Regions from separate parts of the Alteromonas sp. NFXS44 genome, predicted to be linked through region 3. Evidence: predicted binding sites of a transcription regulator. Region 3 holds the regulator's gene; each other region holds the start of a gene.
What was found. The regulator FNR, encoded in region 3, switches genes on or off when oxygen is low (the NO sensors DNR and NnrR bind a similar motif). The targets are predictions, from matches to a motif close to TTGATCTAGATCAA.

Region 1: a site for FNR is predicted at 2,389-2,402, ahead of J3369_RS19735 (cytochrome ubiquinol oxidase subunit I). Genes of this name have one in related genera too.
Region 2: a site for FNR is predicted at 1,938-1,951, ahead of J3369_RS06955 (DUF3149 domain-containing protein). Genes of this name have one in related genera too.

The regions. Positions count from the first base shown of each region.
Region 1 is NZ_JAGDEA010000012.1:594,146-599,555, forward strand. Features, by position in the region: gene cydB (cytochrome d ubiquinol oxidase subunit II) at 1-559, opposite strand, end outside; gene J3369_RS19735 (cytochrome ubiquinol oxidase subunit I) at 556-2,130, opposite strand; gene J3369_RS19740 (sigma-54 interaction domain-containing protein) at 2,476-3,786, shown strand; gene J3369_RS19745 (sulfite exporter TauE/SafE family protein) at 3,783-4,556, opposite strand; gene J3369_RS19750 (DUF2955 domain-containing protein) at 4,591-5,410, opposite strand, start outside.
Region 2 is NZ_JAGDEA010000005.1:376,401-381,810, reverse strand. Features, by position in the region: gene aroC (chorismate synthase) at 1-65, opposite strand, end outside; gene prmB (50S ribosomal protein L3 N(5)-glutamine methyltransferase) at 71-1,009, opposite strand; gene smrB (endonuclease SmrB) at 1,134-1,700, shown strand; gene J3369_RS06955 (DUF3149 domain-containing protein) at 1,705-1,818, opposite strand; gene J3369_RS06950 (transglycosylase SLT domain-containing protein) at 2,210-2,803, opposite strand; gene gshA (glutamate--cysteine ligase) at 2,964-4,562, opposite strand; gene J3369_RS06940 (M16 family metallopeptidase) at 4,629-5,410, opposite strand, start outside.
Region 3 is NZ_JAGDEA010000007.1:92,000-97,409, forward strand. Features, by position in the region: gene J3369_RS10630 (heavy metal translocating P-type ATPase) at 1-2,343, shown strand, start outside; gene ccoS (cbb3-type cytochrome oxidase assembly protein CcoS) at 2,348-2,539, shown strand; gene J3369_RS10640 (sulfite exporter TauE/SafE family protein) at 2,532-3,200, shown strand; gene fnr (fumarate/nitrate reduction transcriptional regulator Fnr) at 3,222-3,965, shown strand; gene uspE (universal stress protein UspE) at 4,069-4,989, shown strand; partial or broken gene J3369_RS10655 (tRNA 2-thiocytidine(32) synthetase TtcA) at 5,081-5,257, shown strand.

The DNA of each region.
Region 1 (5,410 bases), on a different contig from region 3:
AGGTGGCCCCGTGATTAAGCAGTAATGCAACGGATACCAGACCGGTCAGGATGGCAAAGGGATTCAATAACCCGAAGAAAGAGCCGGTGTAGGTGGATTTCAACGTGTTATCAAATTCATAGGGTACGCCCTGCAACAGGTTTCCGAACGCAACACCAAAGATAAGTGCCGGAACAAATCCGCCGGCAAACAACGCCCAGTCCCAACGCTGACGCCACTTTGCACCAGGCAGTTTACTACGGTAGTCAAAGCCGATGGGACGCATCCATAACGCAGCAAGCGTAAGAAATAACGCGATGTAAAAGCCGGAAAACGCAGTAGCATAAATCATTGGCCAGGCAGCAAAAATAGCGCCGCCGGCCGTAATGAACCACACCTGGTTGCCGTCCCAGTGCGGGCCAATGGTATTAATCATCACCCGGCGCTCTTCGTCGGTACGCCCGATAATAGTAAGCAGCGAACCTACACCTAAATCAAAGCCGTCGGTAATGGCAAAGCCAATCAGTAACACACCGACAAGCACCCACCAGATCACCCGCAACACTTCATAATCGATCATGCGTTTGCTCCTTTTTCAGTTAAACCAATTACGCTTGCTTCATCCTGTTCATCGCCGGGAGGAACCGGTCCTTTTTTGGCGAATTTCTTCATCAGGTAGAAGCTGATAATGAACATCACGGTGTAGAACAAGGTGTAGCCCACCATAGTGAATACCACATCGCCCACACTCAGATTGGAAACAGACACATGAACCGGCAGTACTTCTGCAATAGACCATGGCTGACGACCAAACTCGGCGACGAACCAGCCTGCTTCACAGGCAATCCAGGGCAGAGGTAAACCGTAGAGGGCTGATTTCAGTAACCAGCGGGGCTGAGTAATGCGGTGTTTAGTGCTGTACCAGAACGCTGCCGCGAACAGAGCCAGCATTAAAAAGCCTGCCAGTACCATTAAGCGGAAGGAATAAAACAGCGGTGCAACAGGCGGAATACTGTAATCTACGGCACGCTCAAGCGCTTCAGGTGTAGGCCGTGTAATATCCTGCGTAAAGGGTTGCAGCAGCATGGCATAACCGAGGTTTTCTTTATTTGCGTCAAACAGGGCCTGCTCAGCCGGTGTGGCTGACCCGTCACGCACTGCATCCATGTGCTTGTATGCCTGTACACCGGATAAAATGCGAACACGGTGCTGCTCTTTCAAATCTTTAATGCCGGTAACTTCTTCATCAAAGCTTCGGGTGGCGATGATGCCCATGGCGTAGGGGATTTGAATGGCGTAGTCCATACGCTCTTCTTCGTCATTGGGAATGCCAAAGATGGTGAATGGCGCAGGCGCAGGATGGGTTTCGTACTCTGCTTCAACAGCGGCGAGCTTCACTTTCTGCACGTCACCAATTTCGTATCCGCTTTCATCGCCCAGAATAATGACTGACAACACAGACGCCAGACCAAAGCTCGCAGCGATAGCAAAAGAACGGCGGGCAAATGCAACATGCTTGTGTTTCAGTAAGTAATAACTGGAGATAGCCAGCACGAACATTGCGCCTGTGGTATAGCCTGCAGAAACAGTGTGTACAAACTTCACTTGTGCCACCGGATTAAAAATAACGTCAGCGAAGCTGGTCATTTCCATCCGCATAGATTCAACATTGAAGTCAGCGCCCACAGGGTTTTGCATCCAGCCGTTGGCGATAAGGATCCAAAGCGCCGAAAAGTTAGAACCGATAGCCACCAGCCAGGTAGCCATAAGGTGCTTCACTTTTGACATGCGGTCCCAGCCAAAGAAGAACAGTCCGACGAAGGTTGATTCAAGGAAGAAAGCCATCAGGCCTTCAATAGCCAATGGTGCGCCAAAAATGTCACCCACGTAATGTGAATAATAAGACCAGTTCATACCGAACTGGAACTCCATGGTGAGGCCGGTAGCCACACCAATCGCAAAGTTTATCCCGAACAACTTACCCCAGAATTTGGTCATCTGTTTGTAGATTTCCTTGCCGGTCATCACGTAAACCGATTCCATGATGGCAAGCAGGAAAGTCATACCTAAGGTAAGGGGTACAAAGATAAAGTGGAACATAGCAGTCAATGCAAACTGCCAGCGCGATAACTCCAGTAATGTATCGCTCATTAGGAACATCTCCCGATTAATTAGTAATTTGGCGAAATGTCGACGATGTAGCCGAATTTAATATCACTGGCAGAGCAGAAGTCGTGCCACAGAGTAACGTTGGCAATCACAGAAGCCTGAGATAAATCAAAAACCGCAATTATTGTGCGCAGAAAGCGTGAATAACGAACACAACAGGGATGTTTGAGCCACCGGACGACTTCGGATACATCGCAAATTTCATAGCCGCTACCTTACACCCTTCGAACAGGCCGCTATTTGATCCAACGCAAGCTTTCTCACCGGAAAAACAAAGTCATTTATGACACATCTTGTGACATAATTGTCATAACTCACTGAGGGGGCATGAACGTGAACATTTCTATTATTCAGTCGATGATCAATGCGATTGATAAGCCGGCGATTTTTATCACGCCGGATTATGTGGTGCATGCGGTTAACCAGCTCTACCGCGACACTTATGAAGAGCACATCATCACCGGTAAAAGTACCTGCTTCAGCGTGTCTCACAACAATGCTGTTCCCTGTGATCAAGCCGGAGAAGACTGCCCCCTTGCGGAATGCAAAAGTACACGAAGACCAAGCTCAGTGGTACACAATCACAAAACCCGCACAGGCGATTCTCACTGCCAGATCACAATGAAGCCGGTGGAAGACGAAGATGGTATGGTGCTTGGCTACCTGGAGGTGCTGGAGCAGATCACCTTCGCTTCTCCCCGTGCCGGTAATGCGAAACTCATTGGCAGTGCACCGTCTTTCAGGAATATGCTGCATCAAATCAGCCGCGCAGCACCGGCAGACATTGCCGTGTTATTGCAAGGAGAAACAGGCACCGGAAAAGAACTTGTCGCTCACGCAATTCACGAAAGCAGCCCGCGGAAAGACAAACCGTTTGTAGTCATTGAATGCACCGGACTGACTGAATCATTATTTGAATCAGAGCTGTTCGGTCACGAGAAAGGGGCATTTACCGGCGCGTCATCGTCGAAAAAAGGGCTCATTGACGTGGCCAGTGGCGGCACGGTGTTTTTTGACGAAATTGGCGATGTGCCAATGAGTATGCAGGTCAAGCTGCTGCGACTGCTGGAATCAGGCACTTACCGTCCTGTCGGCAGCCTGAAGCTTAAGCACTCTGATTTCAGGCTGGTCTGCGCCACACACAAAAACCTTAAACAGCTGGTTGAGAAGGGCGAATTCAGACAAGATCTCTATTACCGGATTGCCGGCTTTCCTATTGCCCTGCCTTCTCTGCGCCAGCGCAGGGAAGACATACCTGCACTATGCGGGCAATTCCTGGCGCAAGCCGGGCACACGAAGAAGGCCTTTAACAAAGATGCCCTGTCTGTACTCAGCCGTTATGCATTTCCCGGCAATATCAGAGAATTGCGCAACGTCACCGAACAAGCGGCTCTGTTATCGGTAGATGAACACATCACACCGGCGGACTTACCTTCCCATCTGACTGTACCGGAAAGCGAACAGGAGTCCGGCCCGCTCAGATTAAAAACACTGGAAGAAGCAGAGGAAGCGTACCTGTCTGAAATCATTTCAGCCTTCGACGGTACGCCGGAAGCGCTGGCAGACGTGCTTGGCATAAGCACCAGAACACTTTACAGAAAACTCCGGCGATACGGCCTGACGCTCAGCAAGCGTTAGAGAGACGTCACTGCCTGCCAGATAAGGCGCAGAGCCAGTATGGTAACGATAACTTTAAACAGCAGTGCAAAGCGCTCGTCAGACACTTTTTTCAGCACTTTCAACCCCAGCCAGGTGCCGGTAAAGCCGCTGACTACCATAGCAACTACCAGTGGCAACCACTGAAAAAAAGCAAATCCGGCAAAGCTGAAAACAAAGGCTTTAAGCAGGTGCTGAAATGTCATGCAGGTAGCAAATGTACTGGTGAGGGTCATTTTGTTGTCGGTATTCCGGTGCACAAACCCGGCGACCAGTGGTCCTGTCGCGCCCACAAACATAGTCGCAACCGTCGTCAGCGCACCGGCAATGCAACGGCCGGTTTTGCTCAGTTCCCTTTTCGCCGGTTTTGGTCCCCACACTAAAAATAAGATAAAACCCGCTACAGTAAACTGAATGGTGATTAGCGGCAGTTGCACCACAATGAAAGACGCAGCAACAGCCGCGGCCAGCGCACCGCCACTAAACCACTTCACCATGGCCCAGTCGATGTGCGATCGGGTCAGCCATGAACGGCTCCCGTTAGAACCCAGCTGAACAAGCCCGTGCACAGGGATCAACGCGGCTACCGGCACAACCGTTGCCATGGTCGCCAGCAACATAACACCGCCCCCGACACCGAATGAAGCTGTTATCATTGACGTAAGGCCTGCAAGAATAATCAGTCCCAGCGCCACAGCAGCTGACACTGCCCCGCCTCCGGTGAATAAATCTGTAAAGCTTGCTACTTCCAAGATTACTGTTTTCCTTCAATAAATTATCACTGCATCATACATTTCGCGTAATCGCGAAGCGATTTAAAAAACCATCCAGCAGCCATGCCAGGCTCATAAGAAGTGACAGTGCGACGACGACAGAGGAAAAGCGGTACATACTGCTGTACAGCATGTCTGAATTGGGCTGAAGGTATTGCCCGAACAAAATGCCGATAGTGGTTAAGGCACCAAAGCCCATACCTGAACCGGTGCGTTCAATCAGATGCAGCCGTGCCGTGAGCATGACGGTGATAAACATCGCAATCACGACCAGGGGAAGATAGCGGATCAGATCGTACATCAATAATTGCACAGTAATACCCAGCGCACACCCTAAGGCTACGCCTTTCGCCCGCTTCATGGAGTTTTCCAGCGAGCCGCGGAAGGTCATGGGAAACAGCACGAGTACCGTTGCTACCTGCGCAGACAGGGAATCTTTCAAATCGAAAATTTGAAAGACAACGAATGACAGCGTCGCCAGAATCGCCCCCATCAGCGTGCGGTGATTAATCTGTGCAAACGACACGTTATGCTGTGGTGGCGGCGCGATGGGGTCAGTCTCCGGAATCAGCCAGTAAAGCACCGCTGCAGAAATAACGGATATCAGCGTGGCGAGGAATGCCGCCATTGTCATATCGGTTAATGATGCATCCGGATAGCTTGAAAAATGGAGTAACACTGAGAGAGTGACTATCCCGGAGGCCCATAGCAGGAAGTGCGAACCTTTAGCCATCAACCTGAAATGAACAAAAAATACCGCAAACACACCCATTATCATTAAAGCCGGATGATGTTTGAAAAACACATTCAGCAGATAGATTTCCACCACATTC
Region 2 (5,410 bases), on a different contig from region 3:
GCAATCCCGTGGCTTTCACCGAATGTGGTGACAGTGAATAATTTTCCAAAGCTATTACCAGACATCTGTATTAACTTTCCTTCCCGTTAAGATATGAAACCAAAGACGCACGGGAGACGGCAAAAATACCGTGTCCGCCGTGTTGAAGTGCTACCCATTCCACGTTTAATCCGGCAAAACGTTCAGCCATATGCACCTGACTGTTGCCGACTTCCACCAGCATCCAGCCATTTTCTTTTAAATACACCGGTGCCTGCTTCAGCATCTGCTCAACCAGATCCAGACCATCTTCTCCTGCCGCCAGGGCTAATTCAGGCTCATGCTGATATTCGTCCGGCAAATCATTCATGTCTTCTTCATCGACATAAGGCGGGTTCGACACGATTAAGTCGTACCGCTGCCCTTCCAGACTGGTAAATAAGTCTGAATGAATGGGGAAAACACGGTCGCCCAACTGATGTTCCTGAATATTGAAATCTGCCACTTCCAGGGCGTCGTGGGAAATATCCACGGCATCCACCTGGGCTTCAGGAAATGTATGGGCCAGCGCAATAGCAATACAACCCCCACCTGTGCACATGTCCAGAATACTGGCCGGCTCAGATGACAGATAAGCGGAAAAGCGATCTTTGATCAATTCGGCAAACGGTGAACGGGGGATCAACACTCTTTCGTCAACGTAAAAAGGCATGTCGCAGAACCATGCCTCACGGGTAATATACGGCAATGGCATGCGTGTTTGTACCCGCTTTAAGACTAAATCTGCGACTTTCTCTTTTTCTGAAGTGGTAAGACGGGCTGAAAATAAGCCGTCACCGGTTTGCGATGTAATATCCTGAGGCAGATGCAGTGCATACATTACAAGGCAAACAGCTTCATCCCAGCTGTTATCAGTGCCATGCCCGTAGTACAGGTGTGCATCGTTAAAACGGCTCACAGACCATCTCACCATGTCCAGCATGGTGTGCAGTTCACGGATGGCTTCGTCTAAATAAATCTTATCGGTCATGGAGTGTGGTACATCGCCAGAAATAAAGCTGGTATCATACCGAAACTCGCAATGACACCCAACACAAATTGCGCGATAACAGACGTGCAGATGAACACAGGTTAAAACAGACAGGAGAAAATGGTTGGCTGATCAGTGGAAACCGGAAGACGACAACAATGACATGTCATTATTCCGGGAAGCGGTAAGTGGAATAAAGCCGCTGTCACAGGACAAAATTGTGCATAAACGCCTTCATGTACCGGCGAAGCGACTACATTCCGCCACCCGCCCGGACAGCCGTCAGCAAAAGCTGCTGGATGCCAGTTTTGCCTTTTCAGATGTCTATCAGGCCAGCCTGCCCCATCAGGGCCCCATGCGGTATTGCCGCGAAAATGAACCGACACACAGTTTGAAGCGATTACGGCGGGGAGATTTCTATCCTGAGCTTGTACTGGATTTACACGGTCTGAACCGCGAAAACGTAAAGCTGGAATTATCCGCACTCATTTACACCGCGCGCAAAGAGCTTATTGACTGTGTTGCCATTGTGCATGGCATCGGTTCCGGCGTACTAAAAAACGCCTTGCCTCACTACCTGGTTCAACACCCCCATGTCAAAGCGTTTCACCAGGCTCCCCTGGAGTATGGCGGGCAAGGCGCGTTACTGGTGCTTATCGAAACCCTTGATCCGGGCCTCAGTAAACAATAACAAACTATTTATCCGGTCCCGCGCTGTTGTGCATAAACAGCCATGTGTAATAACACATCATCAAAACAATGATGAAAATTCCAAGAAGTGAACCCCATACTACAGGGTCTTTAAGCATGGTCAGCCACATCAGATTACTCCCTAACATTGATAACTTTTTACAGTGCTAGTGTGCATGGCTGCGGCAGGTAAATCTGTGATCTGAATCAATGGGAATAGTCGATGCAGAAGAGGCCCTTGATGCAGATCAAGCAGATCAAAAAGGGGCTTTTAAGGAAAATAGAAATTAATTCACAAAACGCTATTGCAAATCATTATCATTTACAGTATATTGTTCCTGCCTGTTCGACGTTGGGTGATTAACGGTCTTGGCTTAGCGTCGATTGTAGGCAGGTGTGTGGTGCGCCTGCCTACTTCTTTTCTCTTCCGGTTACCTTCGTATTAAAAACACTGCCGCGTCCGGTACTTTCACATCAAGAATGCCAGCCCCTTACGAAGTCACATCATCATTATGTGAACAGTTTCCAAAACCAGCTTTTCTGCAACTCTTCTTCGCAGGTTTTTAACTGGGTAGCATAACGCAGTGAGCGTGCTTTAACCGTACCTGCCACCTTTTTCAACCAGGGCTTACTGTTGTAGGATCGGCGTTTATAACCGCCCCACCCTTCATGGTAATTGAGGTACTGGGCATAGCCGTCCCACTTTGATACACCATTAATTTTATATGACTTGGAAATAAACCAGCCCATGAAATCCATGGCATCATCAAAATCATCCCGGTCCGCCCAGCTGTTGCCGGTTTCGTTGACATAGTCAGACCAGGTAACCGTTTTCGCCTGAGAATATCCGTAAGCGGAACTGACCCGCCCCCATGGAATAAGACCAAAAAATACATAATCTTTTGGTGGCAGTGCATCATGCCGGAATGAGCTTTCCTGATACATGATTGCCATGGGAACATGGATTGGCACGCCCCATTTATCGCGGGCATCAGCGGCAGCATCATACCAGTCTTCTTTTTCGTAAAAGATTTCGCAAATGTTACTGGTGTCCTGAGGAGGCGACGTGGCACAACCGGTGATACCACTTAAAAGCAGTACAATTCCGGCACCTGCAAAAAATCGTTGTGAATTGTTGAACTTTCTCACTGCCCGCTGTCTTAATAAGTGTTCTGGTAATATATGTGTGTGTTTCCCTGGAACATTCTTATGCCTGGCCCCCTTGCCAGGCATTTTTTTATCCCCGGCAAGGTCAATTCAGGCTTCAGCTGTCCCGTGTAGCCATCGGCTCTGCGAAATAACCGGCAATAAAATCTGCAAAAGGTACTTCATCCGTCGCCTCAACAGCGTGCTGCGCAGCCAGTGAATCAGCGGCCATTTTTTCAAATGCTTTCAAATCATAGTGCAGATATTCATAGCCTTTAAAGGCTTCCGCGTACTGCTTAGCCAGATTAAGCCCCAGTACGCCGTTATCCATATCATTTTCAAGCAACGTTGCCAGAATTTTACCGGATGGCGTTTCATCAGCATTAAGTACTTTTTGCCACTCAGCTTTCACAGCATCGCTGTATGCCGATGTTCCGTTGGCGTTATCAAGTACTTTTGCCGTTTGCTCAAATACAGCAAACAGCCCTTCACACCATTCGCGGAATGCAACACTGCCGTTTTTGTTTTCCAGCATCAGGTCGGGATTACGTCCTTCCAGGACCACTTTATCCATATTCTCCCTGCAAACGGTGAGCTCCTCTGCCGTCATTTCAGGGCTGTCTGTCAGCAGGCAAGAAAGCATGAAGACATCGAGGAAATCCATCTGGCATTTGTCAATGCCCACAGGGGAGAAAGGATTCACATCCAGTACCCGCACTTCCACATAGTTAACGCCACGCCGCACAAGGGCATCGGTAGGTTTTTCCATGGAGCGCGTGGGCTGCTTGGGACGAATAGGCGAATACAGTTCATTTTCTATCTGCAGAATATTCTTAGATAACTGCTGAAAATGCCCACCCTCTCCGGCGGCAAACTGGCCAAACCGTGAAGAAGGCGTGTACATGGCACTACGAAGCTTTTCCACATAGGTATCGATGTGGTTATAGCAAATTTGTAAAGCTGACTGCTCTGAGTTGGTGTAACCCAGATCGCTCATACGCAAAGAAGTCGCATAAGGCAGATAAACCGTGCCTTTACCCACTTTTTCAAAATTCAGTGTCGTCGGCTTCCCTTTCAGGAAAGACTGACACAGCGCCGGCGATGCCCCGTACAGATACGGTAATAACCAGCAAAAACGGCGGTAATTTCGGATCAGTGAGAAATAATCAGCAGAAACCTGATCCTGAGAATATTCTACACCGTTCAGTTCTGCCCACGCCTGCCAGAAAGTATCCGGCAATGAAAAGTTAAAATGCACACCGGAAATCGCCTGCATCATACTGCCATAGCGATTTTTAAGTCCCATACGGTACACGCGCTTCATTTGTGCAACGTTAGATTCACCGTAGTAAGCCAGCTGAATTTTATTTTCATCATCAATGAAACACGGCATGCTCATGGGCCACAACATTTCGCCGTTCATATTTTCGCTGGCGAATTTGTGGATATCCCTTAACTGGGTTTCTGTTACCTGACTGTCTGCTACCGGCGGTGTAATAAATTCCAGCAAGGCTTCAGAAAAGTCGGTAGTGATACACTCGTGGGTCAGTGCCGAACCCAGAGCCTGAGGATGGGCTGTTTCCGCCAGCCGGCCATTGGACTGTATACGGAGGCCTTCACGTTCGACGCCATGTTTAATGTCTTTTAATGCACTTGAAAACGCAGTCGCGTTCATCGCCGCAAGGCGACGGGAGAAAGTTGGCTCTGATGAGGTCAATGTATTCATCCATAGAGGAGGGTCAGCACCACGATGTGGGGCGTAACCCTCAAATTTCAATAAAAATTAATTCAGTGACAGCGGGACAACGGGCAAATCCAGTGTAGCAAGCTGTGGCGCCAGTGCCTCAGCATCTCCTACTACAATAATTTGCATCTCATCCAAATTCAATTCCCGCTGTGCCACAGCATTCAACCTGTCTGTTGTCATATTCCTGATAAGGCTGGTCTGGGTTTCACGGTAATCATCTGCCAAATCGTAGGCCAGCAGTTGACGCAGAAATGCTACCTTGCTGTTCGGCGTTTCGTATTCCAGCGCATCGCTGAGCGTAAAGGCGTTCTGCATGAAGCGGAGTTCTTCTTCCGTCATGCCCTGCTCTCTGTACAACTTAATTTCTTTCATCATTTCTATGATGGAGTCAGCGGTATTCGCCGCCGTCACATTTGCATGGGCTTCAAACCAGCCTAAGGTTTTACCGCCAATGAAAGACGTTGACGCACCGTAGGTATACCCCTTATCTTCCCGCAAATTAAGGTTAATACGGCTGTTAAATGCTCCGCCCAAAGGGAAATTCATCAGTCGGGCCAGAAAGTAATCGCCGGTTGCATCAAAGGTCAGCGCCCGTTTCACCAGATATACCACCGATTGTACGGCCTGAGGATTATCTACAACGAAGATCTGCGTTTTATCATACTCAGGAAAATCGCTGAACACAGGAATGGTGTAGTCCGCAGGCTGCCACGCTGACAGAAATGATAAAGCGGAAGCCATCTGGATCTGCGTTAAATCACTGACTGCCACAATGGTGGCATGGGACGGCGTGTAGTACTTGCTGTAGAAGTCTTTAA
Region 3 (5,410 bases):
AATATACCCGGTAAGCCGTTTACTGCATTTGTGCTCGGGCAGGAACGCCATTTTTGCTGTCCGGGCTGTCAGGCCGTGGCTCAGGCCATCACCGGGAACGGACTGGAAGACTATTACCGCTTCCGCACTGAACCGGCCTCTAGAGGTGATGCAGCATTAAGCGAAACACTGGATAAACTGTCTGTCTATGACGAGCCTGCCTTACAGGAAGAGTTCGTCGTTGATAACGGTAATAACAAGCATATTGAGCTAACTCTTGAAGGCATAACCTGTGCGGCCTGCGGCTGGCTGATTGAAAAGCAATTGTCGCGGATCACCGGTGTCAGCCAGATTGCGGTGAATGTAGCACAGCGACGCGCAGTGGTTATATGGCAACCTGAGGCAGTATCGCTCAGCAGCATCATGGCTACGCTACGGCGTATTGGTTACCCGGCGCTGCCGTTTCAACCGGACCAGCATGAAGCTTCATACAAAGCGGAAGATAAGCGCTTTTTGAAAAAACTCGGCCTCGCAGGTCTGATGACCATGCAGGTAATGATGCTGGCGGCAGCCCTGTATTTTGATTTGTTCGATGCAATGGAAGCACAGACACGGTCTTATTTTCACTGGATAGCGCTGGTTCTGACCACACCGGTGGTGCTGTATTCCGGCAGTACGTTTTACGTTGGCGCACTTAAGGCTCTGTCAGCCCGGACCGTGAATATGGATGTACCGGTGAGTATTGCAGTGTTGGGCACCTGGCTGTCCGGTCTGTTTGCAACGGTTACCGGTCGCGGCGAAGTGTATTTTGAATCAGTTTGCATGTTTATTTTCCTGCTTTTACTGAGTCGTTTTCTGGAACACCGGAGCAGGCACCGCGCCGCGCAGATCTCAGCGAATATGTTGCAGTATATTCCGGTAACCGCTAATCAGGTGGCTGCGGATAACACCTTAACACAGGTACTGGCGAAATCGCTCAAAACCGGCGATGTTGTTGTGGTCAAAGCCGGAGAGACCATTCCCGTAGACGGTATCGTGACTGACGGTATCAGTGAAACCGATGAATCAATGCTTACCGGCGAGTTTAATCCGGTGAGCAAACAAATTGGCGATGCGGTGTTCGGGGGTACGGTAAACCGCACCGGCGTGATAACGATAACGGTAACCAGGGCGTTAAAATTTGCGCTGGTAAATCAGATCATCCGTCTGCAATCCACCGCTATGGCTGCAAAGCCCCGGGTCGCTCTTATGGCTGACCGTTTTTCCAGTTATTTTGTCGCCGTAGTACTGATTACGGCTGCATCCTCATGGGCTTACTGGCACTGGCAGGGTAATGATAATGCCTTTTGGATCAGCATCGCAGTACTGGTAGCAACCTGCCCCTGTGCGCTGGGGCTGGCTACGCCATCTGCCCTCACCTGCGCAATGGCAAACCTTAACCGGCATGGCATTTTATTGAAAAGAGCCGATGCACTGGAGCAAATCAACCACGTAGATACCCTGGTGCTGGATAAAACCGGAACACTGACCGAAGGAAAGTTTGCTCAGATAAACAGCTGGTTTGCTGAGCCGGCACGGGAAAATGAAATCCGTGCTTTGATGGGGGCAATAGAGTCCCGCTCAGAACATCCGGTTGCCGCTGCCTTTGTTTCTGATAACAATCAGGCATTAATTCTGAGCCAAGTTGACGTTGTGGCCGGAATGGGTATCAGCGCGCAATGCAATGGCCGCAGTTATAAAGCCGGTTCGGCTTCTTTCACCGGTGTTGATGCCGGCCTGTCGCCCTTTCCCGCTAACGTGTTTCTTACCGAAAACGGTGTGCCCGTTGCCGCCTTTCGTGTAGCAGATAAAATTAAAGCGGATGCCGCAGACAGCCTGAGCAAACTAGCGCAACTGGAGCGGATAATTCTGAGTGGCGATATTCAGCAAAATGTTGACGACATTGCAGCGAATTTACCCGTAGACAAAGCCACAGGCGGGAACAGCCCTGAAGATAAATTAAACGCCGTGACAGCCCTTCAGCGGCAGGGCCGTCATGTGATGATGCTGGGTGATGGTATTAACGACGCGCCGGTGATGACTGCCGCTGATGTTGGCATTGCCGTGGGTAATGCCACGGATATCGCAAAAAGTGCCGCGGATGTGATTTTATTAAATGATAAGCTGGCTGTACTCGGACACCTTACTTTTATGGCCAGAAGAGTAAAAGCGACAGTCAGGCAGAATATGGGATGGGCTATAGGCTACAATCTGGTTATCCTGCCGTTTGCAGTGTCCGGCATCCTGACGCCGTGGATGGCGGTGATTGGTATGAGCCTGAGTAGTATTCTGGTAGTAACAAATTCGACGAGACTGTTAAAGTAACGCTATGAGTATAATTTACGTCCTGATTCCCCTTGCTGTGATCATTGTGGCCATTGCCATCGGCGTATTTTTTTGGGCAGTAAAATCGAACCAGTTTGAAGACCTGGATCGCCAGGGCTACAGTATTCTTTTCGATGATGATTTATCTCCTGAAGAAAAAAAACTGGCTGAAGAACGAAAAAAACTCAATGAGTGATCTGTCGTTTTTTTCTGCCTTGCTGGTCGGGCTGGGCGGAGGCGTTCATTGTGTGGGAATGTGCGGCGGCGTATCGCTGGCACTGTCTGCCGCCACGCCGGCAGGCTCATCGCCTTTACCCTATGCGCTTAGCTACAACTTTGGTCGTATATTCAGCTACATACTTGCCGGCGCTGTTACCGGCGGTATCGGACAGATAGCAAAAGAAGCTGTACCGGTGACCGGCCCTGTACTCGCCGTCATCAGTGGCATTATGCTGATTGCTATGGCCTGTTATCTGGGTAACTGGTGGCGTGGCCTGACCGCTGTTGAAGCCCTCGGCAGTAAACTCTGGCAGAGAATTCAGCCGCTGTCGAAACGGTTTTTACCTTTCAGGTCTCCTATTAGCGCCTTTCCCTATGGTATGATTTGGGGATGGTTGCCCTGTGGACTGGTTTATTCCACCCTGACATGGGCACTGGCTTCAGGGACGGCAATATCCGGTGCTGTAATCATGGCCGGTTTTGGTTTAGGAACGCTACCGGCGTTGCTGGCTGTCCGGGCAGGTGCAGACTGGCTTTCCTCAGGTTTCAGACAACCCGTATTACGTCAAATCATTGCTTTGAGTTTGCTGTTGTACGCATTATTGCTGTTGTGGCAGGCTTTAAGTAATATACATTAGAATTATCGCAAACAGCGGAAAGTGAGCATGCAAAAACGTTCGGATTTTTCTATACACTGCCAGAATTGCAGTTTCAGCCATCTGTGTCTGCCCGTGGCCCTCAACAAAACTGAGATTGAGTCACTGGATGACATCATTGAACGCAAAAAGCCTTTGCATAAACACGACACCCTGGTAGAAGCTGGCGATAAATTTACCTCTCTGTACGCTGTGCGGGCAGGTTCATTTAAGTCTTTTGTCACCGATAGAGAAGGCGAAGAGCAAATTATCAGTTTCCACTTCCCGGGCGATATTATCGGTTTTGACGGTTTACGTGACGACACTCACCAGAGTTACACTCAGGCACTGGAAACGGCTATGGTGTGCGAGCTTCCCTATTCCACTCTTGAAAAAATGTCTGAGCAATTCCCGAAATTGCGCCATCAGATCATGCGTTTTATGAGTGCTGAAATTAAGCAGGATCACGAAATGATGATGCTGCTGAATAAACGGACGGCAGAAGAACGTCTGATTTATTTTATCGCCCATCTGTCCGGTCGGTTTGAAGAACGGGGTTTTTCTCACCGTCAGTTCAATCTGAGTATGACCCGCAACGAAATCGGTAATTATCTCGGTTTAACGGTAGAAACGATCAGCCGCTTGCTGACTCGCTTCCAGAAAGAAGGCATTATCAAAGTAGACGCGAAGCTCATTACTGTTCTGGATTTTGCGGCTATGGATAAAAAGCTGCACTCTATGGACATTCCTACTCTTTGCGTGGATTAAGATCCCGTTGAAATATTGATCTGAAACAAGGTCTCTCCTGCTGTAAGTCTTATACTAAAGATGAAGGCAGTATTTATTGTCTTCATCAATAAGGAGAGACGCCATGATCACCTGCAAACGTATTCTCGCCGTCGTTCAGGCCGACAACCCTGAACAACCTGCCCTTTCAAGAGCCATCGAAATTGCCCGTAAAACCGGTGCAGAAGTACACGCACTGCTTGTTGTATACGACTTTTCTTATGACATGACAACAATGCTCACCCGCAGTGAGCGTGAAGCCATGCGTGATGCGGTAACCAAAGACCGCATTGCCTGGGCAGAAAAAAATCTGACCCGCTACGATGATTATGATGTAAAGGTTGCTGTTGAGTGGAGTGATAAACGTTACGAAGCCATTACCCGCTACACCATTAACCGTCAGGTTGACCTGGTCGTTAAAGCTACCCGCAAACACGATGATTTTGCATCAGTGCTCTTTACACCAACAGACTGGCACTTACTGAGAAAATGTCCGGCTCCGGTTTTACTTGTCAAAGCCCATGCCTGGCCTGAAAACGGTAATATTGTTGCGGCAGTCAATGTGGGTACAGAAGACAAAGAACATGCACAACTGAATGACAAGTTGACCGGTATCGCAAAGGATTATGCAGAGTTACTGAGCGGTCAGGTACATCTGGTTAATGCCTATCCTTCTGCCCCACTGAATATCGCCATTGAGATCCCCGATTTCAATCCTGAGACGTATCATAATGCTGTGCGCAATCATCATGTTCAGGAAATGGAAAACCACAGCGCTAAATTTGGGATCGGCGTAGCAAATTGCCATGTTGTCGAGGGATTACCCGATATAGCCATCCCGAAAGTGACTGAACAGCTGGATGCAGAACTCGTCGTCATCGGTACCGTGGGACGTACAGGCATATCAGCCGCCTTTTTGGGCAATACAGCAGAGCATGTTATTGATAACCTGAATTGCGATGTCCTGGCGGTTAAACCTGACGGGTTTACATCTCCGGTTAAGTAAATGCGCGATAACGGAATGCTGCTTGTGTAGCAGCATTCCGTCTGCTTTTGTATAATGGTACTTTTATTTTTCCAGCCAGTTCTGAAGTGCCATGAATCAAGTAACATCTACGCCATCTGACAACGCCAGTCACAGTGCGCAAAGTAAACAAAAATACAACTTTAACAAGTTGCAGAAAAGACTGCGCAGACATGTTGGCAAAGCCATCGAAGACTTCAATATGATTGAAGACGGCGACAAGGTCATGGTGTGCTTATCCGGCGGAAAATTATAATAAATAAATATTTTGTAAACCAACATCCCCCTCTTAAGCTCTTTCTAAATCATCATTAGAAGAAACTCTGACGGTTTATCCTATTATCCTTTGAATGTTTTAGTAAAGCTTGGTAACTTTTGAGTTACCCATTAACAATTATATATA